Regions from separate parts of the Paenibacillus sp. ALE2 genome, predicted to be linked through region 2. Evidence: riboswitches for the same ligand, from Rfam matches in the RefSeq annotation. Region 2 holds a riboswitch; the other holds the start of a gene.
The links. Region 2 has a riboswitch for cyclic di-GMP ahead of ACXHJ1_RS04590 (collagen binding domain-containing protein). Riboswitches for the same ligand answer to the same signal wherever they lie in the genome.
Positions count from the first base shown of each region.

Region 1: linked by a shared signal. The riboswitch ahead of ACXHJ1_RS00755 (glycosyl hydrolase) and the one ahead of ACXHJ1_RS04590 (collagen binding domain-containing protein) in region 2 are both predicted to bind cyclic di-GMP.

Region 1 covers NZ_CM134213.1:149,082-157,178, forward strand. The annotation lists gene ACXHJ1_RS00750 (hypothetical protein) at 4-2,298, opposite strand; gene ACXHJ1_RS00755 (glycosyl hydrolase) at 2,347-3,948, opposite strand; cyclic di-GMP riboswitch class I at 3,962-4,043, opposite strand; gene ACXHJ1_RS00760 (sugar phosphate nucleotidyltransferase) at 4,199-5,575, opposite strand; gene ACXHJ1_RS00765 (UDP-glucose dehydrogenase family protein) at 6,277-7,605, opposite strand; gene ACXHJ1_RS00770 (glycosyltransferase) at 7,611-8,097, opposite strand, start outside.
Region 2 covers NZ_CM134213.1:1,083,474-1,091,570, reverse strand. The annotation lists gene ACXHJ1_RS04600 (cupin domain-containing protein) at 1-185, shown strand, start outside; gene ACXHJ1_RS04595 (class D sortase) at 275-940, opposite strand; gene ACXHJ1_RS04590 (collagen binding domain-containing protein) at 1,052-4,600, opposite strand; cyclic di-GMP riboswitch class I at 4,836-4,916, opposite strand; gene ACXHJ1_RS04585 (AraC family transcriptional regulator) at 4,967-5,848, opposite strand; gene ACXHJ1_RS04580 (DUF445 domain-containing protein) at 6,481-7,737, shown strand; gene ACXHJ1_RS04575 (TIGR02328 family protein) at 7,771-8,097, shown strand, end outside.

The sequences.
Region 1 (8,097 bases), 930 kb from region 2:
TAACTAAGCGACCTCGGCTGCCTGAGAAACCTGAGTACCTCCGGTCGCTCGGACTTTGTAGACGTAATGACTTCCAGCTTTTACAGTGCGGTCCGTATACGTGCTTCCTTCTACTTGCGAGGCAATCACCTGATAGGCACCGTCTGTCCGGTCAGCACGCAGCACATCATAGGAAGATATGCCTTCTGCTTGAAGCCAATTAATCTTTACCACCCCATCCTGAATAGAGGCTGCTTTTACCTCTGTTGGGGCAGAGGCCGTAGTTTGATCTGTACTTTTTAATTCCAAAATATATTGTACCGATTCGCCAGGGCCCAGCTTTTCTTCAAAATCAAGGGCAGGAGAGGCCTTCAGCCCTGATATGGAACGCTGCGCCTGGCTGTAGGTGGAACCCGCCCCAAAACGTTCCCCCGTGTACAAGCCAGCTTTCGGCATCGTCACCCGTACACGAACGGTCTGCGTAGTGGATTCGAAATTCACTAGGTTCACCAGCAATTTGTTCGAGGTAGCGCCGCTACCTGCCAGCGGTTTAAGTTTGGACGTATCCACCGCGCGAACATAGACCATCTTGTCCTTGGTCTCCTCTGGATTCAACATTGTATAAGTCAGCGGTTTACCATGCGTGGCATAGGCTAGACTCAAGCGTCTCATAATCTTAACGCGAGTGTCCTGTCCTTGCCCAAACGGATAAATTTCCGTGTTAGCCGGATTGTGACTTTGCAGATCAAAACCCGTTTTAAATAGTGTGTAATCCTTATAAAAAGCAGCGTGCTGGATAAACATATCGGCAAACCCGATTTGCGATCGCATAATCCGATCGAATGCAGCTGCTTGTGGCTGACTAGCCCCGTAATCAGGATTGTCTCGATGCGTATCGTTAGTACCGAACTCCGTGTTTAGCATCTTTTTCGCCAGTCCGTTGCTCGAACCACCGAAGGTTTTTAAATTCTGAACGAAGCTGCCCCCGCCCTCTTCATTATACGATTCACCGTAGGCGTGTCCGTTGGTTAGGTCGGTGACTTCCTCCAGCTGTTTACGCTGCGCTGGGTCTCGTTCCCATCCATCCGGATCACCGCATTTTTGCGTGCCTCCGGTTTGATTTTTGCACGCCTTGGTAGAGTATGTCGGCCAGTAGGCCCAGCCCGGCGCTACGGTTTTGAGATGCGGTGCCAATTGCTTGCCTTCCGTATTCAACCATTTAGCCACAGCCAGGTCTACCGCCTTGGAGCGATTAAACAATCCAGGTTCGTTATCTACTTCATAATATTGAAGGTATGAACCGTATTTTTTTACATAATCACGCAACTTTTGCTTGGCCGTCTCTGGCAGAGTACCATCTTTTTGCAGCTTAATATCACCTGTGTATAGATACAATGCAGACGATTGCATATTATACTGCTTTAACGTTTGATAGTAATCATCCACGTCTGTGCATGCCTTACCTACATTACTGGCACAGGTTACCCTCATGACGTTGCCGCTATAGGCAATTCCCAGCCATTTGAGAACGTATGGTAGATGCTTAACTGCACCCTGATCATAATAAAATTCTTTATTATTCACATTCGTACCAGTCAGTATATATTTCCCATGTACCGGTTCGACCGCAGGGGAAGCTAACGTCTCCAAGCTCAAGTCATCCCAAGTCCACCACACATTTTTATCTTCCGCAGAGGAGCAGTATAGGCAGCGCGCTGTCTTTAGCTTGAGTACGTTAACACCGCTTTGCAATTGTTCTTTGGGGATATACAGCTCGTAGTTGTTTTTGAAATTATAGGTACTCCCAGTACCGGATACCCCGGCAATCTGAATGATTCCGGACAGCTGATGATTTGAGAAGACAGCCATCTGCGGCACAGCTTTGCCCGCATCCAAGATCCGAACACGGAATATCATACCATTGGGAGGAACCTGATTCAGCTTATATTGAAGTGTTAGTTCTGGATTCGTGGATGCATTCAAACCGGGAGGAATATCTCCACTGCTGAGCAATACCGGAACTGTTGTACTCTCTGCCTCCGACAACGCCGAAAATGCTGCTTTAGCAGATGATTCGGAAGAAGCTGATGCTGCAGAAATATCGATATTATCCCTACCGACCACTCCTTTAAATTCCGCTGAGGAGTCATCCCTCTGACCCAGCTTCCATACTGGACTGGCCGCCGCTACCTTATCTGTCTGCAATTCTACACTTTTTGAAGGCGTGTATATAAACCAAGCGATCATGGCTAGAACTGCGACCCCTAGTAATCCGGATAATACGACCGTATACCTATGGGTCAACCATTTTTTCATCATATGATACACCCTCTCTCCTCAAAATTTTTGACCGGGAAAGAGTATCTATCAAGGAAGAAACAAAGCGTTTCCGGGAACCACCGCTTTCGCTTCATGCTGACTTTCCCACATCAGACGTGCCATCGCATCGCCTTTTTCATCATAGTATTCTACTTTTAGATCTACCATTTTACCTGCTTCCAAAGCAATACTGCCTTTTCGCTCTGTCCAGCTTTGTTTGAACCAACTATCGATCACTAACTTGCCGTCTACCCATACACGAATACCATCATCGGATATGGTTGTGAACGTATAGGTCTCGCAGTATTGTGGCTTGATTTTACCCGTCCAGCGAACCGAGAACTGGTCGGCATTTACCTTTGGATCAGCAGCAATGGCGCGCCAGTTGTAGTCCAGCTTGCTGTCTGTACGGATCAAAACAGGACTGCCGCTCACATTCATATTGTTGAAATATTCGCCCCGCAGCCCGTTCACATATACTTCATCAGGAACGGAAGGAGGAGTCGGAGCTGGAGGAGCAATCACTACTGGTGGAGCTGGGAGAGGCTCACTTTGTCCCTCATCCGGTAAGGTCGGTACATCTGTTCCAGGTTGTTGGATGGCCTCCAGCCCATTTTTCACATCATCCCGTGTCAAACTCTTCGCATCGTTCATATAATCCTGTATTTGAGTGGTTGTGTTATTCTCGGTCAGCATCTTGCCCCAAGTCATGGAATACACCCATTTTGGCTGAGCCTGCAACACCTCAGAACTAGGTATCTCACCGTGCTCGCCAATGGCAATCGGCTTATTCCGTGCCAACTCGAGCAGTCCTTCATAGTGACTTTGCTTAAAATCATTGTTGTAGATGTCTACTGCCAAAATATCCACTTTGTCATCCCCCGGATATTTTGGGGTATACGGGACAGTGTAGGAATTGGGAGCATTGGGACTCCACACCCACAGCAGATTGTTCAATTGATGCGTGTTAACAAAACGGTCGTACATGATATTCCATAGCTGATTGAAATTGTTTTTGTTTCCCCACCAGAACCAGTCACCATTCATTTCGTGGTAAGGTCTCCACAATACCGGAACCCCTGCATCACGAAGCTGCTTTAACGATACAGCGACCTTATCCAGATCGGCAATGAGGAGGTTATACTGCGCAGTGCCTGGCGTGACATATTTATTGAACTCCGCCTGACTTACTTTGGCCTGCACATTGGCCCAAGTCAGCGGTCTACCCGGCAGCGCTTCATGAAAAGTCATCGTCACAATGCCACCTGCTCTGCTCCAACGAATAGCGCTATCGACGACATTTTTACGTTGTGCTGCTTCTGTAGCGTCAGATTGACCAGAGATGGCTCCCATCTCATAGCCGTGCAGACCCACATACGCCTGGCTGATTTTTTGGACCTTGTTGCTTAATTCATCTGGACTTTCCAAATAATCATGCTGACCAGTGACTGTTTTCTTTCCAGAGATGCTGAGTAAATAATTGTATAATTCACGGGCCTGAGTACAAGCGTCCGAATTAACAGGTTGTAATGAAGCGGCATTCACCACAGACAGAGAATCACCAAATCCGACGGGAAACAAAGAAAAAATTATAACTACGGGGAGTACATGACGTATCAGTCGATACAGAGGAATAAAATTGAATCTCACTTTTGCTCTTCCTTTCGGTAGCCAGGCTGCCATCCTTACGGGAAGGCCCTTTAGCTTTGCGTACCTGCCTTTCGACAGGGCTGCGTTTATCGTTGGAAGGAGTTTGGATTCCTTCTTAACCTAAGTATCGACTTTTTTTTACCAAAATTTAATAGGTCATGTTCATGAATTTACAGGTTTTCGCCCAATTTCGACAGTTTGGGCTATAAATTTTCATCAAATCTTCTTTATTTCGTTTTTACGAAAACGATTATGAGATAAATTGATGACGGGCAATTTCATTCCAATCCATGCAAAAGCGTACAATATCCTCTTCAACCAACTCAGAGCCAGTCTGCACCTCTATAAAATCCACATCGGTTACAGCCAAAATGCTATGCTTGGTTCCTTCAGGGATACGGACTACGTCACCGGCCTTCACTTTGTGCAGCTTCTCATTCAAAATAATTTCCGCTTCGCCGCTAATAATGGTCCAGATTTCGCTTCGTTTAAAGTGAAGCTGGTAGCTGATATTTTTACCTTTGTGTACGCGGATTCGTTTGGTCAGTACCTCATTACCCTCGTCATACTTTACATAGTCTACAACTCGATACTGCCCCCAACGGCGTTCTTCATACATTGGACGCTGATCATGAGCCTTGAGCACTTCCTTGATGCGTGGGCTTTCTGCCTTATTGGTCACAAGAATACCATCTGGGCTAGCGGCTACAATCAGATCATTCGTTCCAATGATCGCTACCGGAATGTCCAGCTCATTAATAAGGCTTGTATTAACACAATCCTCCGTTACTACACCTCTGCCCACTTGCTGATTAGACATTTCTTCTGTGAGCGTATTCCAGGTGCCCAAATCCTTCCAAAAACCATCGTACGGAAGCACCACAATGTCTTTTTCCTTCTCGACTACTTCGTAGTCAAAGCTGATTTTCTCCAGAGACGCATATTGCTTTTGCATTTCTTCATAATTCAGCGGCAGGCCCTTGGATGCCAGGATATCCAGCAAATAGCTTAATTTGAATGCAAAAACCCCGCAGTTCCATAGAGCATTGCGTTCAATCAGACGCTCCGCCTGCTCCCGGTCGGGTTTCTCTTGAAAATGGCTCACTTCGCGGTAGCCTGTGCTACCTTGAGTGGCATCATTTTTTGGAATAATATAACCGTATTTCTCTGAAGGATAGGAAGGGACAACCCCGATTAATGCAAGCTTGCCTTCACTCTCCTGAAGTGTATGTTCCAGTTGGGCAACGGAAGCAAAGAAAGCATCCTCTACATAAGGATCTACAGGCAATATAGCTATAATTTCATCAGGCGAAACACCCGCAATGGAATATAGATAAGTCGCTGTCAGCGCAATCGCAGGAAAGGTATCTCTGCGTTCCGGCTCAACTATGATGCGTGTATTCGGTCCGACCTGACTCTGGATCATTTCGACCTGCGCTCTCCCTGTCGCAATAAACGAGGATTCGGATAATCCGTTGTCTCCCAATTGTCTCCATACCCGCTGCACCATGGATTCCGAAATCCCTTCCGGGCTCTCCAGTACCTTCAAAAATTGTTTGGAACGGGAATCGTTGGATAACGGCCATAATCTTTTACCGGAACCACCAGACAAAAGTACGAGCTTCATAATTCTCCACTTCCTCTCTATAATGTGTGGGCGATCGGATGAGGCAAGGTTGAGTAGCCCGCTACGGGCTGGATTTGATCTTACGATCGCTGTTGGACTGGGATTCATTCGATTGTATAAAATCGTATAAAGGTCTAAATCCCGGTTCAAAGGCGAACGCTATCGCTTCTCCAGATTCAAATCTATTCCTACGCTACTCAAAAATGCATCATATCGATCATACCTTGTGGTGCAAAAGGCACGACCGGACATTATTAAGTCCGGTCAGCCTGTAAAAAACGTTCGGGAGTTCTGCGTTTGCCTGCCTTGCTTGCAAGCTTCTAGCAATCGACGCTTCGTAACGCCTTACCAAGATTGCCTTCGACTACCGCAATGGCAGCTTTGCTCCACAGGGGCGCCGCGGTACAGCGCATGGCGCCTTAATCGGAAGGAGCGGCTTCAACTGTGCCGCTCCTTCCGATACGCCCTTACTACTCCCATCCCCTAAGATGGGAGATTAAAAACCGTGACTCTGTGCGATAAAAGCAGCGAAACGGCCCATTTGAATCTGGAGAAGCGCTAGCGTTCGCCTTTGCAGTGGGATTCTAACCTTGGAATGTTTTATATATCCAGAGAATTCCACTGCAACAGCGATCGGAAGATCAAATGGAACGCATAGCGTCTCCCCCACCGCCCACAGTCACTTTTTAATCTGTTACTTTTTAAACTTCCACTTTATCTCTGTTCCATCCACTCATCCGCGGACGACCCACGGAGTAGTATTCCAGTCCAGAGCCTTGAATCTGTTCCTCGGTGAATACGTTACGACCGTCAATCAGAACTGGCTTGTGTAGAATAGAGCCCAGTTGCACGAGATCAACTTCTTTGAACTCTTCCCAATCCGTCAGCAGGCACACAGCATCGCTTCTTTCGGCGGCTTGCTGCGGGGAGGAGCACCATATAATATTCGGGTGATCCACGCGCTCCTTGAATTTATCCATCGCAATGGGATCATACAGCTTGACAATAGCACCTGCCTGAATGAGCGTTTCTACGATTTCCAGTGCTGGAGCTTCGCGGATGTCATCTGTATTAGGCTTGAAGGCGAGGCCCCAAATGCCAATCGATACGCCGTTTAGCTGACCCAGCGATTCACGCAGCTTGGATACAATCATAAAACGCTGGTCAGTGTTCACCTCGACCACCGATTTTAACAACTTAAATTCATAGTCTACATTACCCGCAATTTGGATGAGCGCATTCGTATCTTTCGGAAAGCAAGAGCCCCCGTATCCGATCCCTGCTTGCAGGAAAGAGGAACCGATCCGTTTGTCCATGCCCATACCTTCAGCCACACAGGTAACGTCCGCGCCAACCTTTTCGCAAATATTAGCAATCTCGTTAATAAACGAAATTTTAGTTGCCAAGAACGCATTGGAGGCATATTTGATCATTTCAGCACTGCGGATATCGGTCACATAGATTTTATCCGTGAATACCTGATGCAGAGTGACCATTGTTTCACGCAAACCTGTATTGTCCAAACCAATAATGATGCGATCGGGATGAAGCGTATCATTGATGGCCGAACCTTCTCTCAGGAATTCCGGCGCAGATACAATATCAAATGACAGGCTCGTATGACGAGCCACTACATCCTTAATCTTTTCGTTCGTTCCGACAGGTACGGTACTCTTGGTCATAATAATCTTGTACCCGTTCATGGCTTTGCCGACATCAGCGGCCGCCTGTTCAATGTAAGACAAATTCGCCTCGCCGTTAGCCAGTGAAGGAGTACCTACCGCTAAAATGACAATATCCGAGCGACGTACCGCATCGGCCAAATCCGAGGTGAACTCCAAACGGCCAGCTTCCAGATTCAACGCGATCAATTCCTCAATACCCGGTTCATAGATCGGAGATTCTGCCCGGTTCAACATGTCGATTTTGTACTGCTCCAGATCGACACAAATCACCTCATTACCTTTTTGCGCAAAACACACACCCGAGACGAGTCCAACGTATCCAGTACCGATTACAGCCAGCTTCATTCCGTTCATCCTCCTTTTAGAAAGTTCACATAGGCTTGTTCTACATACTTTTTCAATTGATCCTTGAAGTTATCTTCATCAAATTTGCGGGCATGGGTAATGATATCGTCCACATTCCATGCATGTTGCTCGACCTTTGCGACGGCCTCCAGCACATCGTCTACTTGATGCTTGCGGAAAAATACGCCGTTCACATGAGGAACAATCGTATCCAGCGCTCCCCCGCCCTGAAAAGCGATAACTGGCCGTCCAGCCGCATTCGCCTCCAAAGGCGTAATACCGAAGTCCTCTTCCCCCGGAAAGACAAGCGCCCGGCATTCGGCCATCAGCTTGTTAACCTCTTCGTCCTCAAGCCTGCCGAGGAACTCAATGTTCGGGCCAGCCATGGCTTCGAGTCGTTTACGATCTGGTCCTTCGCCAACGATGCGCAGCTTGAGACCGTTACGTTTGAATGCCTCGATCGCGAGATCAATGCGCTTGTAAGACACCAAT
Region 2 (8,097 bases):
AAACGGTAATTATCGTTGGTGCAGATGTGGAGGCAGGACAACATCCACAAGCACTCGTACCAGGAACAGTATGGCAAACGGCACGTCCGCTGGGGGATGAGCCTGTGCTGGTAACCTGTGTTGTTGCACCAGGATTCCACTTTGATGATTTTAAGCTGATTGCCAAGAATTCAACTGAAGCATGATGTGAACTATGGCGGGTGTATTTCTGTAAACGAGCAGGAATAGCCCGCCTGATTTATTTTATCCATAGGAATGGGCGATTTAGCTAGGTTTAGGTGCTTAGCTTGGCTTGAACAATGAGACGATGGGTGGGATTCACGAGAGGGTCGCATGTAATTAGCGTGAGCAGCTTATGGTTTTTGAAGCTTTTCAGAACAGACACGTCCATTGGATCGACTACCTTTATGCTGTAAACTTTATACATATACTGGCTACCTTGAGCGTTAACAACAATTTTATCTCCAATCTTCAGTTCATGAAGACGATTAAATAAACGTCCGGGAGTACGGGCTCGATGAGCAGCAATAGCAGCATTCCCCACTTGTCCCAGCTTTCCCGTTTCCGGCATATGTACTGCCGCATATTTCATGTTTTTCCTCGTTGCGCCTTCCAACACAGGGAGCTTTAAAGCAATACGACTTATGCTAATAGTGGCTATAGGAGTTTGTTCATTAACGCTGGCATTGGGAGCGGGGGATGGAAAGGTATGTTGCCGTGCCTCACTAACCGGAGCTTCCGCAACCCGAGTGGGCAGGTGAGCATAGCTGTCTGCAAGACTAGAAGGCAATACCGAATTGCTTTTTTCTAGAGATAACTCCGCTGCTTGTAACAGCTTGTGTTGTTCTCGATCCTCATTCCATTCGGTCGCTTTAGGAAACAAAATAAAGAGTAAGCCCAACCCAATAAACAGATAGGAAAGTTTACGCAGATTCAGCAATCTCATCTCCCCTAAGCAATGTACGGATGATACATACTTTGAAAAAAATGCCCCATTTCCGTCTCATTCCACTCGGGAATGAGACGGAAGATCAGGGCAGGTAGATTGCATTTATTTTTTGTTTGTTCGTCTAAATTTCAAAAATACGCCGCATATAATCATGGCAATGCCTGCCAAATAAAACGGAACGGGGCTACTTTCACCTGTTTGGGGCAACTGATGCACTGCAGGTGGCTCCTCGGGCTCTTTCTCCGGATCATGGAGACGGATTTTAGGTTTGGGCTCGTCGTTCGGCTCCACTGGAGGAGACGGATCTTGATGAGGCATGACGGCTGGTGGTTCAGGCAGTGCTTTGGGTTCCTCCCGGGCTGCTGGTGGCGGTGTGGGTGCGGGTTGCTTCTGTGGAGGGACAATGCCTTCCGGAGGCCTTGGCAGTGACGGAGGAACGGTTATAGATGGTGTCACGGGCACCTCGGGATCTTTATCATGTTTTTTTCCGGAGCCTCCCGCTGGGGGAGACGGCTCTGGGTGGGTAGGTGTGCCCGGGTCTACAGGTGTTTCGGGTTCGTTTTTCTTTTCTTTACGATTGGTGATCACAACCCTCTTTATGCCAGAGCTTTGTTGGAGTGCTGCGTCTATTCTGATCTCAAGCTTACCCTCTGTTATTTCATACCCCTCCGGTGCTGCCAATTCTTCCAAAATGTAATCGTCATGAAGCAAGGAGGAAAAGATGATTTTGCCTTCCGCATTGGTCGTTTGTATAAGCGGTGCTCTTTTTTGTCCCTTATCATAGAGTGCAAACCGGGCGCCAGGCAGTACTCTGTCGGGAGCATCCTGATCTACCTTGGTCAGCTCAAGGGTTTCGGTTACGCCCCCACCAGAACCGGAGCCGGAAGATGTTCGTACGATGATTTCCTGACTGGTTTCCCGCAGTTCTGTCGTCAAACGATCTCCTGCAAAAGCAACCTTGTTGCTCACCTTAGCTTTATCCTCAGCATGAATGAACGATTGATATTCAAGAATAAAAGCAGTGGAAATATCCTTGGCAAAAGTAAGCTCAAAAGTTTGCTGGCCCTGAGTGTCTGTCTTGATGTGAAGCCAGTAATCTCGGTTTTTGATTAATTCGGTGCCCTTGGTGGTATTTCCATTGGCAGCCATGATTGCAGAGTATAAATGAAAGGAATCTTCAATTAAGATTTGGTTGTTGCTAGGCTGATCGACTATTTTAGCGTTGGACACATGTGATTGTCCTTCATTGATACGAATGCTCCAGTCGATCTTATTTCCATTTTGTGCGCCGGCCTTAGACACATATTCCCCGCCATGAGGTACCGTAACTTGGGCTGTCCAATCGGAGACGGTTTTTTGTCCATCCAGTAGAAGAGCGCGATTATGAATTTCCTTTTCAATCAATTCTCCTTCCAATGAAGTTTGAAAGGTAATCCAGTACGGAGTCTGTATCGGCTTCTTGAACTGGATACGCAATTCATTACTATTTTGTTTAGTGGGAGGAATAATTGTATATTGATCTGCCGGGATTTCAGCCCCTTTTTGTACGCCATCCCACCATCCCAGCAAGGTCATATCGTATACTTTTACGGAGCCAGGCAGTAACCTCTGACCTTGCAATAAGACATCTCTCACTTCCGCATGATTCAGGATCTTGCGATTATAGTTGGCTTTAATATCCCAGGTAATGAGTTTGGAGCTCGCATCATAGCTTCCTTGCTTGGCCCCGTTCCGTTGTGTCATAAAGTCCGGCCAGATCGGGCATTCCACCTCATGCGATGATGTTTCACCATTTTCATATTGATAATCTATAAAGGATTTGTTGCGAAATTCGGGCTTCGTCGTATCTGTTTTCCAATCATTGTTGTAGAGAGTTGAATATTTGATCGTATAAGCTTTCTGAATCGTTTTATGAAAAATAAGTGTAAACCCTTGTTTATAGTCCGCTGATCGTGGAACTAGCTCATAATCCATGGGTGCGAGTAGTTCCGTTGTACCGTCAACACTTTGAATTTTCAGGGTGTCGGGCAACAAGGCGAGGCCCCCATTAGGGAACACATCCTTAATGACAATATTTTTCATGGTGTATGAGTCTGTATTAATGGTGATCACCCAAGGTATGACTTTCGTGTTGTAATTGGGCGTGTCATACATTTTAGTCATAACTCCGCTTGTGATTTCCGTCGATATGATCTTCTGGGTTCCATCTGTGGTGATGATGTTTGTAATTTTTTCATCTTCATAGACGCGGCCTCTAGCCTGGGTCTGATATCGGATGGTATAGGCTGAATCTACGTCGAAGTTGAATTGAAGTTTGAAGCCGTTACGGTCGGGATAGTCAACCGGGATGACGGTGTACGCCCACGATGGAAGCTCCTCCAGTGTATTTCCCTTAAATACTTTCAAAGAACCGGGCAGCAATTTTTGAGTTTTGTTGAAATGATCAATTAAAAGGGCTTTGGCTTCGGGGATTTTTGTCTCGCCAAAGTTATATCTTATGGCCCACGAGAGTGTTTGTGTGGCATGATCATACTTTTCAACTTTTTTGGACAAAAATTCACCACGCTCCACCTGAACTGTAGCGGTGGCAGCAACGTTATCTATCGCATCCCCTGAAAGCGTCGCTGTGTTGGAAAAGCGAGTTTCGTTGCCAGTAATGCGGGTGGAGTATTGGATCTGATAGGCAGTGCTAATGCTAGCATCTTGAAAACGAATTGCAAATCCGGTCCCGGCTTGATCCGATTCAATGGCGTATTTACTCGCATTCACTAGGTCTTTGACAACGGTCGTGCCATCGATATTGACTTGCAGATGATAGAGTCGGATAGAGCCTCTCACGAGTTCCAGTCCTGAAGGAGTTGGATCGGTAATGAGGGCGTGTTTAACGGTGTTTAGCTGTTTGTTCACATCAATGGCCCAGTCGATCTGGTGGGTGCCATTTATTTTTCCTTGCTTGCTTAAGGTTGGCCCTGACTGGGGTTTCACATTTACGATGACCGTTTGAACCCCGCCTTTAATTGGAATCGCAATGATGACTTCTGTGCTGCCTTTCACCGTTTCTTTTGTGAATTCGGTTTTAATTTGCAGTTTGCCGCTGACATGGGAATGGTTCTCTACATATTGGTTAAAGGTCATGATGACCTTACCCTGACGATCTACTGTAAAGAACCCCACGGTCCCGTCTGTAGTCACTAGCGGAGATGAGATATCAGTGTAGATGACAAACTGTTCTGGTAAGTGAAAGGTGAAGGTATCCCCTGCTTTATAAGTATCGTCAGGAAGCTCCCATTCATAGCCAAGTTGGATGGCTGATCCAATGTCGAACGTACTACCTGGATTATATACCGCATCAATGACACGTCCGGCTTCGTCCGTTAGACTCAACTTCGTTAGTATACTCTGGGGAGCTGCTTCCTTTTGAGACTTTGAATGAGCTGCTCCTTGCACGGAAGGGACAGTGTTTGGCGGAACCTCCTTAGGGGGTTCAGGGTTTGGGACCGCATATACAGCATCCGTAACGGTTGTAGGATCGGATACAGCACTGTGCGGCAGTTCAGGGGCAGGAGGATCTGCGTAAGCCAGTGTGGTGCTGAAAAAGCTTTGGACAATGAGCAATAAGGCAATAATCATGACATTTATTTTGGTTCCCATGCTCCAAGTGATTCTCCTATTCATCGTAATATGGCAAGCTCCGGCGGTTATGTTGTGTTATATTGTTTTCCTTCCCTCCTCCTAGTTCGAAATTAGTATATTCAGCATGCTAGGTTGACATGACTACCCCAACAGAAAAAAACCTTGATCATAGTGATCAAGGTTTTTTCTTCGAGAGAGGTATAGCAATTTTGTGATGGAGCTATGTAAAAAGGCATAATAAAAAGCTCGTTCACCTGGTAACTGGCTGCCATCCGAGTAGGAAGGCCCTATAGTTTTGCGTCACTGTCTTTCGACAGCTTTGCCATTAGCTTGAATAGCTTGTTCGTCTATCGTCTATCAAACGGAGTACATGAGACCTCCTATTTACAGTTTGGAGCGGTTTCCCCATTTTTTACGGAAGGAATGAGGTGTTTCCCCTACATGTTCCTTGAATAGGTTGATAAAATGGCTTGTATTGGGAATCCCAACGTACCTTGCGATATCCACAATGGATATGTCACTGGTTTTAAGCCATCCCTGAGCGGCTGTGATCCGGACATTAATGAGATAATCAATTGGAGAAAATCCAATCTGTTTTTTGAAATTTTTAGCAAGATTAAATTTGTTTAGGTTGAACATGTCTGCCAGTGAGTCTAGCGTAATTCGTTCACAATAGGACTGGTCCAAGTACTGCTGCACCCGACGTACTTCGCTGAGCGTTCCAGCATTTACATGCCGCTGATCATAAGGATGCTGCAAAATGTACGTCAGTATCTCACCAATGAGTCTGGACGTTAGCAGCTCGCCGGAAAGGCTCCGATCAGACTGTCCGCAGATTAGAGCATGCAGCTTGTCCAATATAATAGACGGATTGTGCACGGATATTACCGGTTTATTATGCTTGGCAAATTGTTCGTAAAAATGCTCGATCAGGTTGCCGTACAGGTATAAGCTGATAAACTTCCAGGCTTCATCACCGGAGGTGCTGTATTGTACATATTCCTCGCAATTAACAAAAAACAAATCATGAGGCTTTAAAATATATTTCTTGTCCTGGTACAGTAACTCTCCCTTACCAGACAGCGTAAAAACAAGCAAAAAGGAGGTGAGTTCTTTCCTTTCTATTGTAAAATCAGAGGTTTTTTGGAAATATCCTAATTCCTGAATATATAAAAGGGATTGCTTGGCAAAAGCGGAGGGGGTGCGCACAATTACGACAGGTTCGCCGTTCCAGAGGCCCTCGATGTTTTTTTGGTCTGTTGTCATATTCAATTCCTTTACAAAAAAGCAATTTTATCTAGCTTATCTTGGTTTGTTTTACCAATATATAATGGCTGATTAAACATGATTTACTATTTAATAAAAGTTTATTTTATCACATTAAATATGTCTAATATCAAAATTTGCACTTTATAACATTAAATATGTCTATATATCAAATTAAGTGTGTTAGTTTTATTGAAGCCTCGCTTCTTATGGATATTCAACTTGGTCATCCGTATAAAAGGTCGAATATTGTTGAAAGAATTCTGAGGTCATCATGGATTCAAATCCTTTCTGGGGTCAAATATAGGATAGTGTTGAAAAAAATATCTTACATGCCCATTCAACTTTTCCATTCACTTCTCCTTTCGGTTTAAGAAATTTAGGACTTGGTTCTGATAAAATGGTTCGTAAGGCTTATTATTGAAAATGAGATTTTGGACCCAGTGTTGTGATTTGGTTCACGAACATGAATGTAAAAAAGAGAGATATATGCATAAAAAATTACGCAAAAAATGTCCTTATGTGTTGAATTATAAGTGCTCTCAACTTTGGAAATTACACAGGCAATGATATGATGGGTAATACATGTATAGTAGCTTAACTTATCGATAGTCAGTTTGGAGGATTACAGAATGGAAAAACCCAAAAATACGAAAACCGCAGCGGCTTGGTCGCTCGTTATTCTAGGGGCAGGCTTTGCAGCCACCGTGCCCTTCCAGCAATATGGCTGGGTTCGATTGTTAGCCGGAGCCTTTGAGGCAGGACTTGTAGGGGGACTGGCAGACTGGTTCGCTGTCACAGCATTGTTCCGTCATCCGCTAGGCATCCCGATACCACATACGGCGCTTCTCCCCAAAAATAGGGACAAGCTCACGAATGCATTGGTGAATACGGTGGAAAATAACTTGCTGAACAAAGACAGCATTGCTTCTAAAATCGCGGACATTCGTTTGGCGGAGCTGATGCTGGGCGGTGTGGAAAAAGGATTGCGTACACCAGAAGCAGCAGCATCGATAGATGTGCTCGCCAAGCGGCTCGTCCAGTCGCTCCCGCTCGCGGAATTGGCTCCGATTATCGTGGCTGAGATCAAGCGACAGGTGACGGACATCGATGCCGGACCACTACTGGAGGCGCTTGCCCGCCAATCCAGTGAGAAGGGCTATGATATTCGCGCACTGGATTACACGCTGGAGCAGGCGGAATCCTGGCTTTTGCGACCGGAAACAGGCTATACACTTGGCACCTTAGGGATGCAGGCTGTCAGTGGTTTGCAGGTGAGCGGGCTGATGCAATTTGCCTTGAACGCCTTCCTCGGCTATCTGAACGAAGAGCGCATGGGTGAAATGATTCGTCATTTCCTGCTGGATCAGGTAGCAGAGCTGCAAAGGGAAGAGCATCCGCGCCGTCTGGCAGTGATCGACGGTCTGAGAACACAGGTGACCCGATTGGCAACGAAGGAGACGGTTCAGGAAGGGCTGAACGGCTGGAAGGATAGCCTGATTGAAGCTTGGGAAGGCGAAGCGTCCGTGCTCGGTAAAATGGAAGAGCTTCGTACCCGCTTATTGAACTATATGGAAGACGAAGACTATGTGCCGACCTACATTTTACCGTTACTGGATCGGATGCTGGCTGATTTAAGAGGGAATACCGAATTGCTCGATAAAATTAATGCACGAATCGTGGAAGGAATTACTAGTCTCGTGGAAGCCAATCATAGCCGGATTGGTAACCTGGTGCGCGAAAATGTAGACAAAATGGATAACAAATCCCTGATTGCACTGATGGAGGACAAACTGGGACAGGATTTGCAGTGGATACGTATTAACGGCGCAGTAACAGGCTTCCTGATCGGTATTGTACTGACAGGTATCCGTATGCTAATCCAATAATACAGAAAAAGCTACAGATAAGGTTGTGGAAGCATGAGGCTTTGGCATGAACAATTGATTGGCAAGCTGCCCCGTCCCCAACTGTTGGGACAACATCGTGAGTGTTGTGCCCTGCGGGGGAACGGGTGGGGAAAGCCACACGCCACAGTGAATTATGTGTTCGACTATCACCCCATGCTGCTGGTACGCTATCATAAGCTCATTATGGACGAAATGAAAAGCAGAGGATACAATGTTGATCCACTATGGGAACAGCCATTGTATCGTGGTAAGCAGTGTGAACCTTGGGAAGCGGAGCTAGGCGAGGAACTGGCAGGCGTGGACGCATATGTGGAGCATGATGACGAATATATGAAGGAG